DNA from 4 places in the Aeromicrobium sp. PFPM2_SD2 genome. Region 2 is predicted to be linked to each of the others. Evidence: predicted binding sites of a transcription regulator. Region 2 holds the regulator's gene; each other region holds the start of a gene.
What was found. The regulator LexA, encoded in region 2, represses DNA repair genes until DNA is damaged. The targets are predictions, from matches to a motif close to TCGAACANNTGTTCGA.
Positions count from the first base shown of each region.

Region 1: the regulator LexA is predicted to act here: its motif matches at 1,515-1,530, upstream of AC2W7G_RS08240 (HNH endonuclease signature motif containing protein).
Region 3: the regulator LexA is predicted to act here: its motif matches at 1,144-1,159, upstream of AC2W7G_RS10025 (HNH endonuclease signature motif containing protein).
Region 4: the regulator LexA is predicted to act here: its motif matches at 2,735-2,750, upstream of AC2W7G_RS04310 (HNH endonuclease signature motif containing protein).

Region 1 covers NZ_JBNFNZ010000138.1:371-5,336, forward strand. Annotated here, with positions in the region: tRNA gene AC2W7G_RS08235 (tRNA-Pro) at 1-48, shown strand, start outside; gene AC2W7G_RS08240 (HNH endonuclease signature motif containing protein) at 196-1,500, opposite strand; gene AC2W7G_RS08245 (AraC family transcriptional regulator) at 1,719-2,750, opposite strand; gene AC2W7G_RS08250 (flavin-containing monooxygenase) at 2,821-4,326, shown strand; gene AC2W7G_RS08255 (SDR family NAD(P)-dependent oxidoreductase) at 4,381-4,665, shown strand; partial or broken gene AC2W7G_RS08260 (SDR family NAD(P)-dependent oxidoreductase) at 4,662-4,966, shown strand, end outside.
Region 2 covers NZ_JBNFNZ010000002.1:19,139-24,814, reverse strand. Annotated here, with positions in the region: gene AC2W7G_RS00620 (ATP-binding cassette domain-containing protein) at 1-783, opposite strand, end outside; partial or broken gene AC2W7G_RS00615 (sugar ABC transporter substrate-binding protein) at 869-1,908, opposite strand; gene AC2W7G_RS00610 (MarR family transcriptional regulator) at 2,180-2,401, shown strand; gene AC2W7G_RS00605 (ROK family protein) at 2,398-3,354, shown strand; gene AC2W7G_RS00600 (LysM peptidoglycan-binding domain-containing protein) at 3,342-3,686, opposite strand; gene lexA (transcriptional repressor LexA) at 3,999-4,709, shown strand; gene galE (UDP-glucose 4-epimerase GalE) at 4,712-5,668, opposite strand.
Region 3 covers NZ_JBNFNZ010000195.1:96-4,071, reverse strand. Annotated here, with positions in the region: partial or broken gene AC2W7G_RS10030 (TadA family conjugal transfer-associated ATPase) at 1-957, opposite strand, end outside; gene AC2W7G_RS10025 (HNH endonuclease signature motif containing protein) at 1,172-2,539, shown strand; gene AC2W7G_RS10020 (hypothetical protein) at 2,536-2,958, opposite strand; partial or broken gene AC2W7G_RS10015 (STAS domain-containing protein) at 3,139-3,408, shown strand; gene AC2W7G_RS10010 (ATP-binding protein) at 3,498-3,920, opposite strand.
Region 4 covers NZ_JBNFNZ010000046.1:3,943-9,618, reverse strand. Annotated here, with positions in the region: partial or broken gene AC2W7G_RS04325 (hypothetical protein) at 1-268, shown strand, start outside; partial or broken gene AC2W7G_RS04320 (choice-of-anchor I domain-containing protein) at 208-834, shown strand; gene AC2W7G_RS04315 (esterase-like activity of phytase family protein) at 1,041-2,477, shown strand; gene AC2W7G_RS04310 (HNH endonuclease signature motif containing protein) at 2,766-4,070, shown strand; gene AC2W7G_RS04305 (GNAT family N-acetyltransferase) at 4,118-4,903, shown strand; gene AC2W7G_RS04300 (sterol carrier protein domain-containing protein) at 4,924-5,676, opposite strand, start outside.

The DNA.
Region 1 (4,966 bases), on a different contig from region 2:
CGCTTTGGGAGCGGAGGGTCGCAGGTTCAAATCCTGTCATCCCGACCACGAGGCTCCGCCGTCCGGTGCGGGCGTCGCGCCCCCTCGCCGCGGAGTCCCTTCGACGAGCTCAGGGACCGAGGGTGCCTGCTCCTCGAACGACGCGCCTCCCTCCCCGAGGTTGTCGAGAGGAGACGTCGACAGGCTCAGGCCGCGCTAGGCGGGCACGAGCGGGCGCAGCTTCACGTGCCTGGCGTGGCGCAGGGGTCGCTGCTGTGGGTCGATGCGTGGTGGTGGGACGACCTCGACGACGCCGTCCTCGGCGAGGCGGGCGGACCAGTCGCTGTCGTGCAGCAGGTGGTGGTGGGCGAAGCAGAACAGCGCCCCGTTGTCGACGGATGTCTCACCGCCCTCGCTCCATGGTCTGAGGTGGTGGGCTTCGCACCAGGCGGGTGGTCGGTCGCAGCCCTTCCAGGAGCAGCCACCGTCACGCTTGGTCAAGGCGATGCGCTGGTTCCGGTCGTGGAGCCGGTCGGCACGGCCGAGGTCGAGCAGCTGGGAGTCGCCGCCGAAAACCATCGGCAGGATGTTCGCGTTGCAGGCCAGCCGGCGTGCCTGGCTGGCGCTGAGGTCGCATCCCGTGGAGAGCGTGGCCCGTGAGACCTGCTGCTGCAGGTCGTCGTAGTCGAGGTTGACCGTGACCGTGGCCATGAGGCCCCCCGCTTGCGGGAAACACTCGCTGGGCAGGTGCTCGATCAGCTCGCAGAACGCCTGGCCCATCCGCCGCGGGTGGTCGAGCCGGCCGATCTCGGTGTCGGAGTGATCGCCGTCCACGTCCCGGAACAGCGCATCGAGCCGCCGGGGTGCAGAGAGTCCTTCGAGGACGGTGCGCAGCATGTCGGCCTGCACGTCCGGAAGAGCGCCGCGCACCCAGGTCAGCCCGTCGCCGCGGGGCGTGAACGTCACGTGTGCCTCGGACCAGGCCTGCTTCTCCTGCCGTTCGAGCTGTTCCCCGATCACTTCGTCGGCGGCCAGGGGGTCCACGACCTCGACGACCCGGTTCGCCAGCCGGCGCAGGTCGTCGGCGGCGAACTCCTTCGCGTGGCCGAGCAACGTGGCCTCGGCGTCGTCGTGCTGCTCGGCCACGAACCACTCCGGCAACCGGTCCAGCGCGGTCAGGATGATCGCTGCCTGCTCGGTCGACACCTCACCGGACGCCCAAGCCTCCCGCGTCGCCAGACCACGCGTCGCGTCGAGACGCGAGAGCTTGACCAGCCTCGACGCCTCACGCCGGGCGATGCCGGTCGCGCTTGCCAGCCAGGCCACCGTGGAGGCGTTGCCATCCTCACGTGGGAGGGCGCGGTCCTCGGCGGCGCCGGTCAGACGAGTCACCAGTGACTGCAGACCGGAGATCGCCTGCTGCGACGCCGCCAGCACCTCACGGATCTCGGCATCGGTCAGCTGCCACAGCTCGAGCGCACGCGTGTCGTCCAGCAACCCCTTCAGCTGGTCGATCAGCATCCGAAACCCCCACGTCGAACGTTTGTTCTATCGTACCTCGCGCGTCCGACAAGAACCACCGAAATCCCCCGAAATCCAGGACTTTCCCGGACGGGACGCGCTCGTTCCTGCGCGCGCACGGAGCGGCCTCGGGCGAGCCGACGAACCAAGCCGCGCCCCCACTCTCCGTCGTCATCAGCCCCCTCGCGTGACCAACCACCCAAGGCCCGCCGACCAACTCACGGAGCAACCGCACCCGCGCTCCGCACCTCCCGCGGCGACCGTCCCCACCAGCGCCGGGCGCAGCGGGTCAGCGCCGACTGCTCGGACAGTCCCAGGGCCGCCGCGACCTGGGTCATCGGCATGTCGGTCGTCGTCAGGTAGGTCCGCGCCCGGTCGCGGCGCAGGCCGTCGAGGACGGCGGCGAACGTGGTGCCCTCCGCCTCGAGCCGGCGCTGCAGCGTGCGCGGGTGGACGGCCAGCACCGCCGCGACCGACCCGATCTCGGTGCTCGTCGTGCCCAGCGCCTGCTCCAGCGCCGAGCGCACGCGCGTCGTGGCGTCCGTGCCCGGGGCGTCGCCGTAGCGGGCCAGGTGCTCGAGCGCGAGGACGCGGACGGTCTGGTCGGCGTCGCCGAGCGGACGGTCCATGAGGCTCACCGGGACGCGCAGCAGGGCCTCGGGCGCGCCCGTGGTCACCGGCGCGCCGAAGAACTCCTCGTACCGCGCGAGCGGCGCCAGCGGGCGGTGCGGCACCTCCACGCCGCGCAGCCCGTAGCCACCGCCGTGCAGCCCGTAGCCACCGCCGTGCAGGGCGCGGATCGAGCGGTGGAGGAAGCCCAGCCCGACGTCGGCTCCCTGGCGGAAGACGTCGCCGGCCGGCGTCCCGTAGCGCAGGGCCACGACGCCCGCCGTCCCGTGCGGGTCGGGGACGGCCTCCAGGCTCAGGCCCCGTGCGTGGACGAACAGGTAGCGCGCGCAGCAGGCCAGCGCCTCGCCGAGCGTGGGGGAGTGCTGGATGGCCACCGCGAGCGGGCCCAGCATCGCCAGGTCCTGGCGCTCGGAGAGCCGCAGGCCGAGGTCGGGGAGGCCGAGCTCGGCGGCCGCGAGCTCGAGCACCCGGGCGAGCGCGAGGTCCTCGACCAGCAGCTCGTCGTCGTGCAGCGCCTCGACCGGGAGCCGGACGCGCCGGGCCATCGTCTCGGGGTCGCCGCCGTGCTCGCGGACCAGGCCGGCGAAGCCGCGCAGGCCGGCCGACCGGATGTACGCCATGTCGTCCAGGGTCAAGTAGTTGTCGCGCCAGGTCAAGTGTGCCGCGGACCGGTCGCTCATCCTGGAAGGCATGAGCGAGACCACGCAGCACGTCGACGTCGTCGTCGTCGGGGCCGGCCTGTCCGGCGTCGGCGCCGCCTACCGGCTCCAGACCCAGGCCCCGGGCAAGACCTACGCGATCCTCGAGGCGCGCGAGGCGATGGGCGGCACCTGGGACCTGTTCCGCTACCCGGGCGTCCGCTCGGACTCGGACATGTACACGCTCGGCTACGCCTTCAAGCCGTGGCGCGACGGCCGTTCGCTCGCCGACGGCGCGTCGATCCTGCAGTACATCCGCGACACCGCGGACGAGTTCGGCATCGCCGAGCGGATCCAGTACTCCAGCAAGGTGGTCGGGGCCGACTTCGACACCAGCACGTCGCGCTGGACGCTCATCATCGAGGACCCGCGCACCGGCGAGCGTCGCACGATGACCTGCGGCTTCCTCTACTCCTGCGCGGGCTACTACGACTACGAGCAGCCGCACGCCCCCGTCTTCGAGGGCGTCGACGACTTCGCGGGCGAGGTGCTGCACCCGCAGTTCTGGCCCGAGGACGTCGACCTGTCCGGCAAGCGCGTGGTCGTCATCGGCTCCGGCGCCACCGCGGTCACGCTCGTGCCCTCGATGCTCCAGGGCGAGAACGCCGCCGCGCACGTGACGATGCTCCAGCGCACCCCGACCTGGATCAGCGCCGTCCCGGCGACGGACAAGAACGCCGAGCGGCTCAAGAAGGCGCTGCCCCCGGCGCTCGCGCACCGCGCCGTCCGCGCCAAGAACATCGCCTTCAGCACGGCGTTCTACCAGTTCTGCCGACGCCGTCCGCAGACCGCGCGCAAGCTGCTGACCGGCCTGGCCACGAAGGTCGTCGGGGACGCGCAGACGGTCGCCGACCACTTCACCCCCACGTACGACCCGTGGGACCAGCGGCTGTGCGCCATCCCCAGCGGCGACCTGTTCCGGGCGGTCAAGGCCGGCGACGCGTCCGTCGTCACCGCGCACATCGACCGCTTCGTCCCCGAGGGCGTCCGCCTGACGACCGGCGAGGTGCTCGAGGCCGACGTCGTGGTCACCGCCACCGGGCTCAAGCTGCTCGCCTTCGGCGGCATCGAGCCGCACGTCGACGGCGTGCGCGTCCCGCTCGCCGACCAGTACGTCTGGAACGGCGCGATGATCACCGGCGTCCCGAACTTCGCCGTCTGCATCGGCTACACCAACGCGTCCTGGACGCTGCGGGCCGACCTGACCCACCGCCTGGTCACCAAGGTGCTGACCTGGATGGACCGCCGCGGGCACGCCGCCGTCGCGCCGCAGCCGGACGCATCGCTGGCCCCGCAGCCGCTGCTCGACCTGGCCGCCGGCTACGTCCAGCGGTCCATCGACGCGTTCCCGCGACAGGGCGACAAGTGGCCGTGGCAGGTGCGTCAGAACTACGTCCTGGACTCCGTGCACACGCTGCGCACCGACCTGGACCGGACGCTCGCGCCGGTCGCCCCGCGCACCCACGCGTCCGCCGAGCCCGTCGCGGCCGGCGCCTGACCCGAGAGGCCTGCCACGTCGCTCCCGCCCTTCGCCTTCGCCGGCGCCCACGTCGTGCTCACCGGTGCCGCCAGCGGCATGGGGGAGCAGATGGCGCTCCAGCTCGCCGACCGCGGCGCGCACCTCGTGCTCGTCGACCGTGACGCGACGCGGCTCGAGGACGTCGCCCGCCGCATCCGGACGCAGCACGCCGGGCTCGCCGTCCACACCGAGGTCGCCGACCTGGCCGACACCGGCTCGCTGGACGCGCTCGTGGCCCGGTCCTCGCGGCGTCCCCGTGGGTCGACCTGCTCGTCAACAACGCCGGCGTCGCGCTCGGCGGCGGCTTCCTGGACGTGACGAAGGAGGAGTTCGACTGGGTCATGGCGATCAACTTCCAGGCCCCCGTCGACCTCACCCGCGGACTCCTGCCCGCGCTCCTGCAGTCGCCCGGTGGTCACGTCGTCAACGTCTCCAGCCTCTTCGGGCTCATCGGCCCGGCCGGCCAGTCGGCCTACTCGTCGAGCAAGTACGCGATCCGCGGCTTCAGCGAGGTGCTGCGCCACGAGCTGGAGCCGCACGGCGTCGGCGTGACGACGGTGCACCCCGGCGGCATCCGGACCCGCATCGCCGAGACGGCCCGGGTCGCCGCGAGCGCCAC
Region 2 (5,676 bases):
TCCCTTCGGGGTCGTGGTGCGGCGGGCGCGCAGCGACACCGCGTTGTCGGACGCGCCGGTGATCGCGGCGACGAGCTTGTCGGTCGAGACGTCGTCGATGTGGAACTCCGCACCGTTGCGGCCCAGACGCAGGACGTAGATGCGGTCGGCCACGGCCTGGACGTCGGCCATGTTGTGGGTGATGAGCACGACGCCGAGGCCGTTCTCGCGCAGGCGCTCGACCAGGTTGAGCACCTCGGCGGTCTGGGCGACGCCCAGCGCGGCGGTCGGCTCGTCGAGCATGACGACCTTGGGGTTGCCCACCAGGCTGCGCGCGATGGCGACGGTCTGGCGCTGGCCGCCGGACAGCGACGCGATCGGGATGCGCACCGAGGGGATCTTGGCCGAGAGCTGGCGCAGCAGGGCCCAGCTGTTCTTCTCCATCTCGACCTCGTCGAGGGTGCCGCCGGAGGCGAGCTCCTGACCGAGGTAGAGGTTGGCGACGACGTCGAGGTTGTCGGCCAGCGCGAGGTCCTGGAACACGGTCGCGATGCCGAGCTCCTGGGCCGCCTTCGGGCCGGGGATGTTCACCGTCCTGCCGTCGAAGACGATCTCGCCCTCGTCGGGCTGGTAGACGCCGGACATGATCTTGACGAGCGTCGACTTGCCGGCGCCGTTGTCGCCGACCAGGGCGACGACCTCGCCGGGTCGGACGTCGAAGTCGACGTCCGCGAGCGCCTGCACGGCGCCGAACCGCTTGCCGATGCCCTTGAGGGACAGCACCGGGGCTGGGGTGGTGGTCATGACAGAGACCTTCTGTGTGAGGGAGGGAGGGTGGTGCATGGCTCGAGGGGGCAGCCCGGGTCGGGCTGCCCCCTCGAGACGGGACTCAGCTCAGGCCGGCCCCGGAGCACGCGCTCGCGTACTCGCCGGTGCAGATGTCGTCGACGCTGTAGAACTTGTCGGCGACGACCGTGTCCTTGATGTTCTCCTTGGTGACCTTGATCGGGTCGAGGATGTAGGACGGGACGCCACGGAAGTCCGTGGTGTCGGTGACCTCGTCACCGTTGGCGACGGCCACGGCCAGCTCGGCGGCCTTCTCGGCCTCCACCTTGATCGGCTTGTAGACGGTCATGTACTGCTGACCGGCCACGATGCGCTGGATGGCGGCGAGCTCGGCGTCCTGGCCGACGATCGGCGGCATCTTGGTGACGCCGTCGGCACGCAGGGCGGCGAAGACGCCACCGGCCTGGCCGTCGTTGGCGGCGTAGACGCCGGCCAGCGAGGCCGCGTCGATCTTGCTCAGCTGGGTGCTGGTGAACTCCTGGGCGTTCTCCGGGCTCCAGTCGGGGTTGTCGTATCGGCGACGACCTCGAGGCCGGACTTGTCGATGACGCTGTGCGCGCCCTTCTTGAAGTCGGCGGCGTTCGGGTCGGTCGGCGAGCCGTTGAGCATCAGGATGTCGCCCTTGTCGCCGGTGGCCTCGACGATGGCCTCACCCTGCAGCTCGCCCACGCGCTCGTTGTTGAACGAGACGTAGTAGTCGGCGTTGGTGATGAAGCGGTCGTAGGAGATGACCGGGACGTCGGACGACTGCGCCGACTTCACGATGCCCTCGGCGGCCTTGCCGTCGACCGGGTCGAGCACGAGCACCGAGGCGCCGGCGGTGAGCGCCGACTGGGCCTGGTCCTGCTGCTTCGACGCGTCCTGGTCGGCGTTGAGGTAGTTGACCTTGCAGTCGTCGCACAGCTCCTTGACCTTCGCCTCGAACAGCGGCTTGTCGAAGGCCTCGTAGCGGGTCGTCTTGGTCTCGGGCAGGAGCAGGGCGATGGTCTTGCCGCCCTCGCCACCGCCGCCCGATCCCTCGTCACTGTCGTTGGCGCCACACGCGGCGAGCGCCGCGAGGGAGGTGCCAGCAGCCACAGCCATCACGGCTGCGCGGGTGAGTCGGTTCACGCGTTCCTCCAGGTTGTGGACGGCGGGGGCCGTCGCGGATTTCCTTCACTCGCGCAGGGCGAGACACGAGCAGTGTCATACGTCACAACGTTGTCGTCAAGTAACGAAGACAAATCCAGACAGTAACGGCACGGCGACCACTTTTGTCTTCGGACCTTGACGACAACTGGTGGGATACCTCACAGTGACGCACATGTCGTCCCCGGGCACTGCCTCCTCCCTGCGCGCTGCGAACGAGACCCGTGTGGTCCGGGCGCTGCGTCAGCACCAGGAGCTGAGCCAGGCCGACATCGCGCGCGACACCGGGCTGGCCCCGGCGACCGTGTCCAGCATCGTGAAGGACCTCGTCGCGGCCGGCCTGCTGACCACCACCGGGGGGGCCGGGCGCCGCGGCGCCACGGTCGCGATCTCCCGCGCGCCGGGCTCGTCGGCGGCATCGACTTCGGCCACTCCCACGTTCAGGTGAGCCTCGGTGACCTGGGCGGACGCGTGCTCGTCACGGCGCAGGAGTCGCTCGACAACGACCACGACCACGAGGACGGCCTGGCCCTGGCCCACCGCATGCTCGACCGGCTGCGGGAGGCCGAGCCGGACTCGGGCACGTTGCACGCCGTGGGGATCGGGCTGCCCGCTCCCCTGGGCGCCGACGGCGTCATCGACTCCGGCTCGATCCTGCCCGGGTGGGTCGGCGTGCACGCCGCCATGGCCGGCGAGAAGGAGCTCGGCGTCCCGACCCGCGCGGACAACGACGCCAACCTGGGCGCCCTGGCCGAGCACGCGGTCGGCGCCGGACGTGGCACCTCGTCGATGGCCTACCTGAAGCTGTCGTCGGGCGTCGGCTGCGGGCTCGTGCTGGACGGCCGGGTCTACCGCGGCGGCATCGGCACGGCCGGCGAGCTCGGCCACATGACCATGGACGAGACCGGCCCGCTGTGCCGGTGCGGCAGCCGCGGGTGCCTCGAGGCCTACGTCGGCGGATCGGCCCTGACCTCGCAGTTCGCGCCGATCCGGGCCGAGCTGACGGTGCGCGAGTTCGTCGCCCTGGCCAACGCCGGCGACACGGGCGCGCAGCGCCTGATCGAGGACGCCGGGCGCTACCTCGGACGCGCGGCGGCCGCGTTGGCCAACGTGCTGGGACCCGAGCTGCTGGTGATCGGCGGCGACCTGTCGGACGCCGGCGCCCCCTCATCGACGGGGTCCGCGACGGGCTGCGTCGCCACGCCCTGGCCCCCGTCGCGGCCCAGGTACGCGTCGAGCGGGCCGCCCTGGGCGCCCGCTCGTCGTCGATCGGCAGCGTGCTCTATGCGCTGGAGGGCCTCTCTCTCACCACCGGGACCGCACGCACGGCCTGACACGGACGGGGCACCGGACCGTCTTCCCAGCCGGCCGGCACCCCGTCCGCGACGTCACTCGGAGTAGACCGGCACGGCCAGCTTGTGACCGATCTGCAGGCCGGCCGCCGAGTCCAGCGCGTTCAGCTTCATGATCTGGTCGACCGTCTCGCGCTGGTCGCCCTCGGGGTTCGCCGCGCCGGCGATCTGCCACAGCGTCTGGCCCGGTTTCACCGTCACCTCGGTCGTCTCGATCGCGACCCCCTGGTCAGAGGTCGCGGCCGTGGTCGAGCCCAGCGCGATCGCGAGGGCGAACATCGCGGCCAGCGCGGCGACGAACAGGACCAGCTTGCCGCGGGTCGTCAGGCGGACCGGGGCCTGCGTGCGGGCGACCGGGGCGTGGAAGGAGATGGTGGTCATGCGTGCCTCCGAGGGGGAAGTGAGACGGTTCGGTTGACTGAGGTGCGTTCGACCGGACGCCCATGCGTACGGGATGTCATTCGGGTGCGAACAGGCGTTCGATCGAACACGTGTTTGACAATACAGACCCCCACCGACAAGCACCACCCCGAATCGAACATCTTTTCGAACTTTCTCCACGGTGACGTCGATCACGGGGCGGAAAACCCCGTCGTTCCAGGAAAGCGCTGCCTCCTGCGGGCGCGCGACACGCCCTCGGACCCGTCGAACATATGTTTGATCTGGCCCCGCCGGACGCGCTACCGTCCTCCCATGAGCGATGACACCGAGGTGCGCGAGCTTCCCGACGGCCCTGCGGACGAGCACGGACTCACCCCGCGCCAGCGGCGTGTGCTGGAGTTCCTGCGCGAGCAGATCAGCGACCGGGGCTACCCGCCGAGCATGCGCGAGATCGGTGCCGCGGTCGGCCTGGTCAGCACCTCCTCGGTGTCCCACCAGCTCAAGTCGCTCGAGCGCCTCGGCTACATCCGCCGCGACCCCAACCGGCCGCGCGCGCTCGAGGTCTTCGCGCCGGGCGGCGCCGTCCGCCCCGCCGTCGCCCAGGCCGACGAGGTCGTCGACGAGACCGGGTCGCGCGACGAGCGTCCCGACGCCACCTACGTGCCCATGGTCGGCAAGATCGCGGCGGGCGGCCCGATCCTGGCCGAGGAGCGGGTCGAGGACGTCTTCCCGCTGCCCAAGTCACTGGTCGGCGACGGCACGCTCTTCCTGCTCGAGGTGCAGGGCGACTCGATGATCGACGCGGCGATCTGCAGCGGCGACTACGTCGTGGTGCGCCAGCAGCCCGTCGCCGAGAACGGCGAGATCGTGGCCGCCATGCTCGACGGCGAGGCGACGGTCAAGACGTTCCAGCGCAAGGACGGCAAGGTCTGGCTGCTGCCGCACAACCCGGACTACTCCCCCATCGACGGCACCCACGCCACGATCCTGGGCAAGGTCACCGCCGTCCTGCGCCGCGTCTGAGCTCAGGCGCGCGCGGCCTGCCAGGCCGAGGCCACCATGTCCTCGATCGAGTGGCGCATCTTCCAGCCCAGGTCGCGCGCGGCGAGCTCGCCGGAGGCCACGATGCGGGCGGGGTCGCCGGGGCGACGCGGAGCGATCTCGGGGTCGACGTCCGTGCCGGTCACCGCGGCGAACGCGTCCATGATCTGCCGCACCGACACGCCGTCGCCGCTGCCCAGGTTGTAGACCGGCTCGAGCGGCTCCCCGTCGACCAGCCGGCGCGCGGCCACGACGTGGGCCTCGGCCAGGTCGGCGACGTGCACGTAGTCGCGCTCGCAGGTGCCGTCGGCGGTCGGGTAGTCGACGCCGTTGATGCGCGGACGACGGCCCTCGCGCAGCGCGTCCACCACCACCGGGAAGAGGTTGTGCGGGCTGGTGTCGAACAGGTCCGGCGTCGCGGAGCCGACCACGTTGAAGTACCGCAGCGACGTGTGGGTCAGGTCGCTGACCCGCGCCACGTCGCGCAGCAGCCACTCCCCGATGAGCTTGGACTCGCCGTACGGCGACTCGGGCAGCGTCGGCGTCTGCTCGGTCACCACGTCGACGTCGGGCGTGCCGTAGACGGCGGCGCTGGAGGAGAACACGATCCGCGCCACCCCGGCCTCGGCCATCGCCGCCAGGAGGCTCGCGGTGCCCTGCACGTTCTGCTCGTAGGTGTGCAACGGACGCTCGACCGAGACGCCGGCGTACTTGAACGCCGCCAGGTGCACGACGCCCTGCACGTCGTGCTCGCGCAGCACGCGGGTCATCGTCGCGGTGTCGAGCACGGACGCGTCGACGAGCGGCACCGACTCCGGCACGAATCCGCGGTGCCCGCTGGAGAGGTCGTCCACGACGACCACGTCCAGGCCCGCCTGACCGAAGGCCCGCACCACGTGCGCGCCGATGTATCCCGCTCCGCCGGTCACCAGGAAGGTCATGGCGCCAG
Region 3 (3,976 bases), on a different contig from region 2:
CAGCGGCAGGGTGCACATCTTGACCAGGGCCTGACGCGCCGAGCTGGCGTGGATGGAGGCCATGCCGGGCAAGCCGGCGTTGAGCGCGAGGAGCAGGTCGAGGCACTCGGCCGCCCGGACCTCGCCGATCACGAGGCGGCTCGGGCGCATGCGCAGCGCCTCCTTCACGAGGTCGCGGAGCGTGACCTCGCCGGTGCCCTCGAGCCCGGCCTGGCGCGTCTGCAGACTGACCCAGTCAGGCACCCGGCACTGCAGCTCGTAGACCTCTTCGACCGAGATGAGCCGCTGGCTGCCGGGGATGGAGGACGCGAGGCAGTTCAGCAGTGTCGTCTTGCCGGCCTGGGTGCCGCCCGAGACGACGATGTTGAGACCGGCACGGACGGCGGCGTCGAGGAAGTGCGCCGTGTGCTGGTCGATCGTGCCGAGGGTGACGAGGTCGTCCAGCGAGTGCGCTGCGGCGACGAACTTGCGGATGTTGACGGCCGCGAACCCCCGACTGATGCCCTCGAGCACCACGTGGAGCCGGTGGCCGCCGGGCAGCATGGCGTCCACGAACGGGGTGGAGAGGTCGAGTCGCCGGCCGGACGTCGAGAGCATCCGCTCCACGAGCTCGCGGACCTGCTCGGTGGTGAGCATGACGCTGGTCAGCTCGTGCCTGCCGCCGCGGGCCACGAAGACCCGGGCGGGGTCGTTGATCCAGATCTCCTCGACCTCGGGGTCGTCCAGGAAGGGCTGGAGCGGCCCGAGACCGCTCACGTCGGCGACCAGTCGCTCGATCTCCAGCTCGGGCTCGGCCAGGGCGCTGACCGTGCCGGTGAGGCTGCGCTGCTCGTGGTCGCGGACGACCTCGCGGGCGATGCGCTGCACCTCGTGCGCCTCGACGACCGGGTCGATGCGCTGGGCGCGGACGGCGTGGCGCACCTTGTCGGCCAAGGTGCCGGACGCGCGGTCTGCCATGTCGATGCCTTCCCCCGAACGGCACGTACCTGCTGATCGTCAGCGGAACGACGGGCGAAAGGCAACCCTCCGACCGCAGTGGTGTGGACGAGCGGGACGGTCGTCTCGTCCACAGGCGGGGCTCGGCGGCGCGGCGTCCACAGGCCGGTGGCGACCCTCGTTCCTGTCGGCAGCGGCGCCTATGGTGGGAACATCAGTTCGATTCGGGGGAATCATGGTCGCAGAGCTCGTGCAGGTGGAGGCGCCGCTGGCGTTCCTGGACGAGCTGGAGCGTGCCCTCGACAGGGCTGACCCGACGGCGTACCTGGAGCAGTCGCCGACGCAGGCGCGGCAGACCGCGATGCGGATCCAACGGCTGCAGGCCCGGCTCGCGGCGCACAGTGCCGCGGCCGTGCGGGCGGTCGACGCTCTCGTCCCGGTCGGCACCGCCGGGTCGACGGGAACCGCCGACCTCCTGGCCCGCGACTTCGGCCGCGACCGGCGTGCGGCCGGCCGTCAGGTGCGTCTCGCCGACGCCTTGGGTGAGCGCACCGCGACGGAGAAGGCGCTCGCGAACGGGCTCATCACGGAGTGGCAGGCGGCATTGATCGTGAACACGCTCCGCGGCGTGCCCGAAGAACACCGCGACCGGTGCGAGCAGACGCTGATCGCCGCCGCCCAGACGCTGTCGGCCAAGGACCTGTCCCGCCGTGCCAAGCGGATCGCCGACGTCTACGCACCCAAGCCGGAGGTGGACCGGCTCGAGAACGAGTCGCTCGAGGCCCAGGAGGCCCGCGCGTGGGAGCGGACCTCGTTCTGGATGGTCGACGACCGCGACGGCACCTGGCGAGGCAGCTTCACCCTGCCCGACCTGCAGGCCGAGATGCTCCGCACGATGCTCGACGCCTTCACTGCACCCCGGCAGGCTTCGACAGGCTCAGCCAGCGGAACCGCCCCTGAACCTGTCGAGGGAACGCTCACCCAACGACAGGGCCACGCGTTCGCCCACCTGATCGAGAAGATGCCCGTCGACGGGCTGCCCCAGTCCGGCACCACCGCCGCGACCCTCGTCATCACCACCGACCTGAAGGACCTCCAGTCCGGACTCGCCGCCTCGACCATCGCCACCGGCACCCGGCTCTCCGCCGGCGAGACCCGGCGCCTGGCCTGCTCGGCCGGCATCATCCCCGCCGTCCTCGACGGCAGATCCCTCCCGCTCGACCTCGGACGGACGAAACGGCTGTTCACCAAGCACCAGAAGATCGCCCTCGGGCTCCGCGACCTGGGCTGCGTGGCGCCCGGGTGCGACCGACCACCCGCCTGGTCCGAGGTCCACCACCCGATCCCCTGGAGCCAGGGTGGCGAGACGAACCTCGACAACGCCGTCCTGCTCTGCCCCCGACACCACCACCAGGCCCACCAGCAGGACTGGCAGTTCCGTCGAGCATCGGACGGCCGCGTCCAGACCCGCGGACCCGACGGCGAGTGGAAGGACGACCGACGATGGCGCCCTTCGACAGGCTCAGGGAGCGGCCCTTCGACCGACTCAGGAAGCGCCCCTCCGACAGGCTCAGGGAGCGGGACTCCAGGGAGTGGGGGCTAGAGGTGGTCGGGGACGATGAGGGCGTCCGGGTCCTGGCGAGGCGGCATGGCCGCGACCGCCACCCGCAGCGTGGCCACGCCGGCCTCCACCTGCTTGCGCCGCTTGCGCTCGCTCGTGCCGTCCCAGGCGCCGGGCTCGGCCCGGTCGGCCAGGTCGCGCAGCGCCGACTCGGCCGCCTCGGCGTACTCCTCGTCGGAGAACTCCGGCGTCGCACCGACCGTCGGGCGCTCGGGCAGCGCGGTCAGGCCGCCGATCACGATCTTGCTGGACGCCGACAGCAGGCGGTAGCGGGCCATCTTGGGCAGCTCCTCCCACGTGGCCGCGCCGACCTTCTTGCGCATGAAGCCCGGCAGGGTCCCGAACGACTGCCGCGCCACGGCCGCGACCGCGACGGTCATCTCGTGCTCGGTGAACCTCATGCTTCCTCCTGCGTCGTCGGCCACGACCGTACTGGAGGTGCCCCTCGCGGCCCGTCGCCAACCCCGGCCCTTGCGTTCCCCTCACGAAGGGAGGATGGTGAAAGGCTCACGGCGCCCACGAGGACGCGCTGCCGGTCCGGCACCGTCCCTCCTGCGCCACCCCACGCCAGGAGGTTCTCCATGGCACTCGACATCGCCCTGCGCGCCTTGCCCGCCCACTGCCTCGTCACCCTCAGCGGCGAGCTCGACCTCGCCAACGCCCGCGCGTTCGGCAGCTTCCTGTCCACCGAGCTGGAGGACTGCCGGCACGACGTCGTCGTCGACCTGCGCGGCCTGGACTTCCTCGACGCCGCCGGCATCGGCGCGCTCGTCGGCGCCTCCGCGCGTCCCGACGGGGAGCCGAGCCGCGTGAGCGTCCTGTGCGACGCCCCGCGCCTCGTGCGGCTGTTCCGCCTCACCGGCACCGTCGAGCGGCTGGGGGTCCACGGGCCCCGCCGCCGAGGAGCCGAGCCCGGCCCTCGTCTGAGACCGGCGAGCGGTCAGCGGACGGTGAAGGCCGCCCACACCGTCTTGCCGTGCCGGTCGCGCGGCTCCACGCCCCAGAAGTCGCTGAGCACGTCGACGAGCACCAGGCCCCGGCCGCCCTCGAGCCCGTCCTCGGTCGTGCCGTCGGCGTGGCGCACGGTCTCCTCCACGTCGCGCACCACCGGCATCCGCGACGACCGGTCACGCACCCGCACCAGCACCCGATGGGGGTCCACGACGATCGAGACGGTGAACGGCGTCCCTGCGTGCGCCGCCGCGTTGGTGGCCAGCTCGCCGACGACCAGCTGGACGTCCGGCGACAGGAGCGGCAGGTCGCACTCCTCGAGCGCCTCGCGCACGAAGAGCCGCGCCTCGGCCGCGCTCGACGGCTCAGGAGACAGCAGCAGGTGGCGCGTCCACCGTGCTTCGACGCCCACGACTCACTCCCTCTCGGCTCGTACGGCCGCCGGACCGAGACCGGGTTCTGTGCCCC
Region 4 (5,676 bases), on a different contig from region 2:
CTTCGCGAACCCGTCCGGCCGCCTGGACGTCGTGCGCCTGTCCGACACCAAGCGCGTCGCGAGCATCGACCTGCAGGGCCAGCCCGACTCCATCGCCACCAGCGAGGACGGCGCGTACGCCGCGATCGCGATCGAGAACCAGCGCGACGAGGACGCGACGCCGACCGGCGGCGCCAAGGGGGACCTGCCGCAGCGCCCGCGGGCTTCGTGCAGGTCGTCGAGCTCGCCGGCGCCCCGAGCGCCTGGACGGCGCGCCGCGTCGACCTGACCAACCCCGACGGCAGCGCGCTGGCCTCGTTCGTCGAGGCCGGCCTCGACACGCCGCAGGACCCGGAGCCGGAGTACGTCTCCATCAACGGCAAGAACCAGCTGGCGGTGACCCTGCAGGAGAACAACGGCGTCGTCCTCGTCGACCTGCCCACGGGCGCGATCCAGCGGGTGTTCAACGCCAGCACGGTCACCGCGTCCGGCTTCGACACCAAGAAGGACGGCCGCATCTCGCCGACCGACACGATCACGGACGTCGTGCGCGAGCCCGACGCGATCGGCTGGGTCGACGACCGCTACCTGGCCACCGCCAACGAGGGTGACTGGAAGGGCGGCTCGCGCGGCTGGAGCGTCTTCGACTCCACCACCGGCGACGTCGTCTGGGACGCCGGCAGCTCGTTCGCCGACGTCGTCATCAGCCTCGGCCTGCACAACGAGGACCGGGCGGCGAAGAAGGGTCCCGAGCCCGAGGGCCTGACCCTCGGCACGTTCGGGGGCACCCGCTACGCGTTCGTCGGCTCCGAGCGCAGCAACGTCGTGGTCGCCTACGACATGACCGACCCGCGCAACCCGCGCTACGCCCACGCCCTGCCGACGACCAACGGCCCCGAGGGCCTGCTCGCGATCGAGTCGCGCGACCTGCTCGCCGTCTCCAGCGAGACCGACGACGCCGCGGCCGGCGTCCGCGCCTCGGTGCAGCTGTTCGAGCACGGCAAGGGACAGGCCGCCTTCCCGTCGATCCGCTCGGCGGACGTGGACGGCAAGCCGGTCGGCTGGACGGCCCTCGGCGCGCTGGCCGCGCACCGACGGACGCCGGCACGATCTACGCGGCGTCCGACGCCGCGCTGGACGTCGCGCAGCTCTACACGGTCGACGTGCGCCGCACGCCGACCGTCATCACCGCGGCGCGTCCCGTCACCGTCGGCGGGGTGCCGGCGAAGCTGGACGTCGAGGGCATCGCGTCCCGCGCCGACGGCGGGTTCTGGCTCGCGGTCGAGGGCGCGACCGGACCGGGCAACAAGGTGCTGCGCACCGACGCGAAGGGCGAGGTCGTCGAGACCGTCGAGCTGCCCGCCGACGTGACGGCCAAGATCGGCAAGTGGGGCCTGGAGGGAGTCGCCGCGACGAACGACGCCCGCGGCGAGCACGTGTGGGTCGCCGTCCAGCGTCCGCTGTGGACCGACGGAGCGGCCCCGACGGACGCCTTCGAGGGTGAGAGCACGACGCGCCTGGGCCGCTACGACGTCGCCACGAAGCAGTGGCACTGGTACGGCTACGAGCTGCAGACGCCGCGTCGCGACGGCGCCGACTGGATGGGCCTGTCCGAGATCGTCGCGGTCGACGCCGACACCCTCGCCGTCGTCGAGCGTGACAAGCTGAACGGCCCCAGGGCCCGGGTCAAGCGCATCTACACGGTCGACGTCCCGGCGGGTGACCCCACGGGCGTGCCGGTGCTGCCCAAGAAGCTGGCCCACGACGTCCTGCCCGACCTGCAGGCGACGAACGGCTGGACGCAGGAGAAGCTCGAGGGCCTGACCATCGCCGCCGACGGCCGGGTCTACGCCGTCACCGACAACGACGGGCTCAAGGACGCCACCGGCGAGACGGTGTTCCTGCGCCTCGGCGGAGCGTCCACGGTGTTCGCGGACGCCCTGCGGACGACCACCTCGGTGAAGGTGCCGGCCAAGGCCGTCTTCGGCCAGAAGGTGCCCGTCACGGTCTCGGTGCAGGGCGCCTCGGGCGTCTCGGCCGGCGGCACGGTGACGCTGAAGGACGGCTCGCGCACGGTCGGCACCGCTCCGGTCCGGAACGGGACGGCGGCGTTCTCCGTGTCCGGTCTGAAGGTCGGCAGCCGCACGCTGACGGCGACGTACGCGGGCACCGCCCGCAGCGCGTCCAGCGCCGGGACGGCGCGCGTCGTCGTCCAGAAGGCGTCCGCCAGCGTCGCGGTCTCGCGGTCGGCCTCGTCGGTGAAGCAGGGCCGTTCGGTGCGGCTCACGGTCGCGGTGCGCGGTGCCGGGCACGTGCCGACCGGCGCGGTGCGCGTCTCGGACGGACGTCGGGTGCTGGGTGTCGGCACGCTGCGGGACGGTCGCGTCGTGCTGACGGTGAAGCCCACCGGACGCCGCCTGCACACGCTGACGGTCGCGTACCTGGGCAGCCGGGACACGGCCGGCCGGACGGTGGCCGTGAAGGTCCGCGTGCGCTGAGGCTCTCCTCTCGCGAGACGCCCCCTTCCGCTGCGGCGGGAGGGGGGCGTCGTGCGTTTCTTGAGCTGGTCGAGCGAGCTTCGGGTGGTTGGTCACCCCCGAGGGGCTGATGACGAGGGGTCGGGTGCGGGCGCGCCTTGGTCTGTCGGGTCGCTCGAGCCTCGCTCCTTGGGCTTGTCGAGAGGAGCTCGTCCAGTCCGAATAAGGCCTGCATTCCTGGGAATCCGGGTGGTTCTTGTCGGACCCGCGAGGTAGGATAGAACAAACGTTCGACACGGGGGTTCTCGGATGCGGATCGACCAGCTGGAGAGGATGCGCGGGGAGCTGCGTGAGCTCGAGGCGTGGTCGCTCACGGACGCGGAGCTGCGTTCCGTCACCGTCGAGATCCAGCGGACGATCGCGAGTCTCACCGAGACGGCCGTGCGGCTGACGAGCGCCGCCGAGGAGCGTGTGCTGCCCCGTGAGGACGGCAACGCCTCGACCGTGGCGTGGCTGGCGGACCAGACCGGGATCGCCCGTCGTGAGGCGTCCCGGCTGGTGAAGCTCTCGCGTCTCGACGCGACCCGAGGCCTCGCGACGCGGGAGGCTTGGGCGTCCGGTGAGGTGTCGACCGAGCAGGCGTCGATCATCCTGACCGCGCTGGACCGGCTGCCGGAGTGGTTCGTGGCCGAGCAGCACGACGACGCCGAGGCCACGCTCCTGCAGCACGCGTCGGACTTCGCGGCCGACGACCTGCGGCGACTGGCGAATCGGATCGTGGAGGTGGTCGACCCGCTCGCTGCGGACGAGGTGATCGGGGAGCAGCTCGAGCGTCAGGAGAAGCAGGCCTGGTCCGAGGCGCACGTGACGTTCACGCCCCGCGGCGACGGCCTCACCTGGGTGCGCGGCGCTCTTCCGGACGTGCAGGCCGACATCCTGCGCACCGTCCTCGAAGGACTCTCCGCACCCCGCCGGCTCGATGCGCTGTTCCGGGACGTTGACGGCGATCACTCCGACACCGAGATCGGCCGCCTCGACCACCCGCGCCGGATGGGCCAGGCCCTGTGTGAGCTGATCGAGCACCTGCCGACCGAGTGCTTCCCGCAGGCAGGAGGCCTCGTCGCCACGGTGACGGTCAACATCGATCTCGACGACCTGAAGCAGCGGGTCTCCCGCGCCACGCTCTCGACGGGATGCGACCTCAGTGCCAGCCAGGCACGCCGGCTGGCCTGCAACGCCGGCATCCTCCCCATCGTGCTGAACGGCGACTCCCAGGTCCTCGACCTCGGCCGTGCCGACCGGCTCCACGACCGGAACCAGCGCATCGCCCTCGCCAAGCGCGACGGCGGCTGCTCGTGGAAGGGCTGTGACAGACCGCCGGCCTGGTGCGAGGCCCACCACCTCAGACCGTGGAGCGAGGGCGGTGAGACCAGCCTCGACAACGGCGCCCTGTTCTGCTTCGCCCACCACCACCTGCTCCACGACAGCGACTGGTCCGCGCGGTTGGCCGAGGACGGCGTCGTCGAGGTCGTCCCGCCACCCAGGATCGATCCGCAGCAGCGACCCCTGCGCCACGCCAGACACGTGAGACTCCGGCCCCTCGTCCCCGCCTAGCCCTGCCCGAGCCTGTCGAGGCCCCGCCGTCACGCGAGGATGAGGTCGTGGACGACGCCGCCCTGCTGAGGGCCTACGACGATCAGCTGCGCACGGACGCCGAGACGCCCAGCGCGGTGTCGGTGGAGCGGCTCGGGCCGCTGCGGCTCGTCACGTTCCGGGGCGGCCGCGGGTTCGTCACCTACCGCGACCTCGATGGTGCCGACGCCGACGAGGTGCGCCGGCTCGTGGCCGAGGGACTGGCCCGGCTCACCGCCGACCCGGACGTCACGCGGGTGGAGTGGAAGACCCGCGGCCACGACCACGCGCCCGGTCTGCACGAGGCGCTGCTCGCCCACGGGTTCGTCGCCGGGGAGACGGAGTCGGTCATGGTCGGGCCGCTCGCAGGCCTCGCCGTCGACGTGCCGCTGCCCGACGGCGTGACGTTGCGTCGGGTCAGCAGCGAGGCCGACGTCCGGGCCATGAGCGCCATGCAGGACGAGGCGTTCGGCGAACCGGTGTCCGAGCGCGAGGCCGACGCCCTGCTGCACCGTCTGTCGCTGGACGACGGCATGGAGCTGTGGGTCGCCGAGGCCGCGGGGGCGATCGTGAGCGCGGGGCGGCTCGAGCCGGTCGCCGGCAGCGACTTCGTCGGCATCTGGGGCGGCGCGACCCTGCCGGCGTGGCGGGGGCGGGGCATCTACCGGGCGCTCACGGCGGCCCGGGCCCGTTCGGGACTGGCCGGCGGCTGGACGCTCGCGCACAGCGACTCGACCGAGTACTCGCGACCGATCCTCGAGCGGGCCGGGCTCCGCAAGGTGTCGACGACGACCCCGTACGAGTGGCGCCGCTGAGGGCGAGCACGTCCCGCGGCTCAGAACCAGTGGTCGAGGTACGGCGCCCGCGCCGTGGCCATGAGCGCGTCCAGCACGTCCACGTCCCCGTGCACGCGGCCCGCACTCGCGAGCGTGCGTGCCCGGACCCCACCGAGGTGCAGCGCGGCCAGGGCGTCGACGCCAAGACGGACGTCGGCCGGCTCGTCCGTGACGCCCACCTGCCCGGCGCCGGACGCGTCCGCCTCGAGGGCGAACGTGCCGCCGGCGATGCCGAGCGGATCGTCCACCTGCAGCACCACGCGTCCGGACGCCTCGTAGGTGCGTGCCGCGAGCGCGGCCGGCACGTCGAGGATCCGGGTCCACAGGTGGTCGAACGTGGTCGTCCGGATGGCGCGCCGGTCGGCGACCATCCACGACAACGGCTCCTCGACCGGGCGCAGGTGCGCGGTCACGCGGGCGACGAGGTCCATCTCCAGCAGCGTGCGCCACAGGGCGGCGTACGCCTCGTCGGTCGCCGCGACCAGCTGGTGCAGGACGACCGTGGACCGCGACATGTCGGCCTCGTCCTCGACCACGCGGTAGACGGCGAAGCCCTGCGGCGTGCCGTCGGCGTCGTCGTGGCGCAGGTGGCGCCAGGCGGACGCGTGGGTGTCGCCCGCGACCTCGCCGACGGTGCCGAGCGTGCGGCGCACGAAGGCCTCGCCCATGACGATGTTGCCGGGCGTCGCGCGGCGGACCCGGTCGAGGACGCGCTCGGCGTCGGGACGCAGCCGATCGGGCTCGACCAGGTG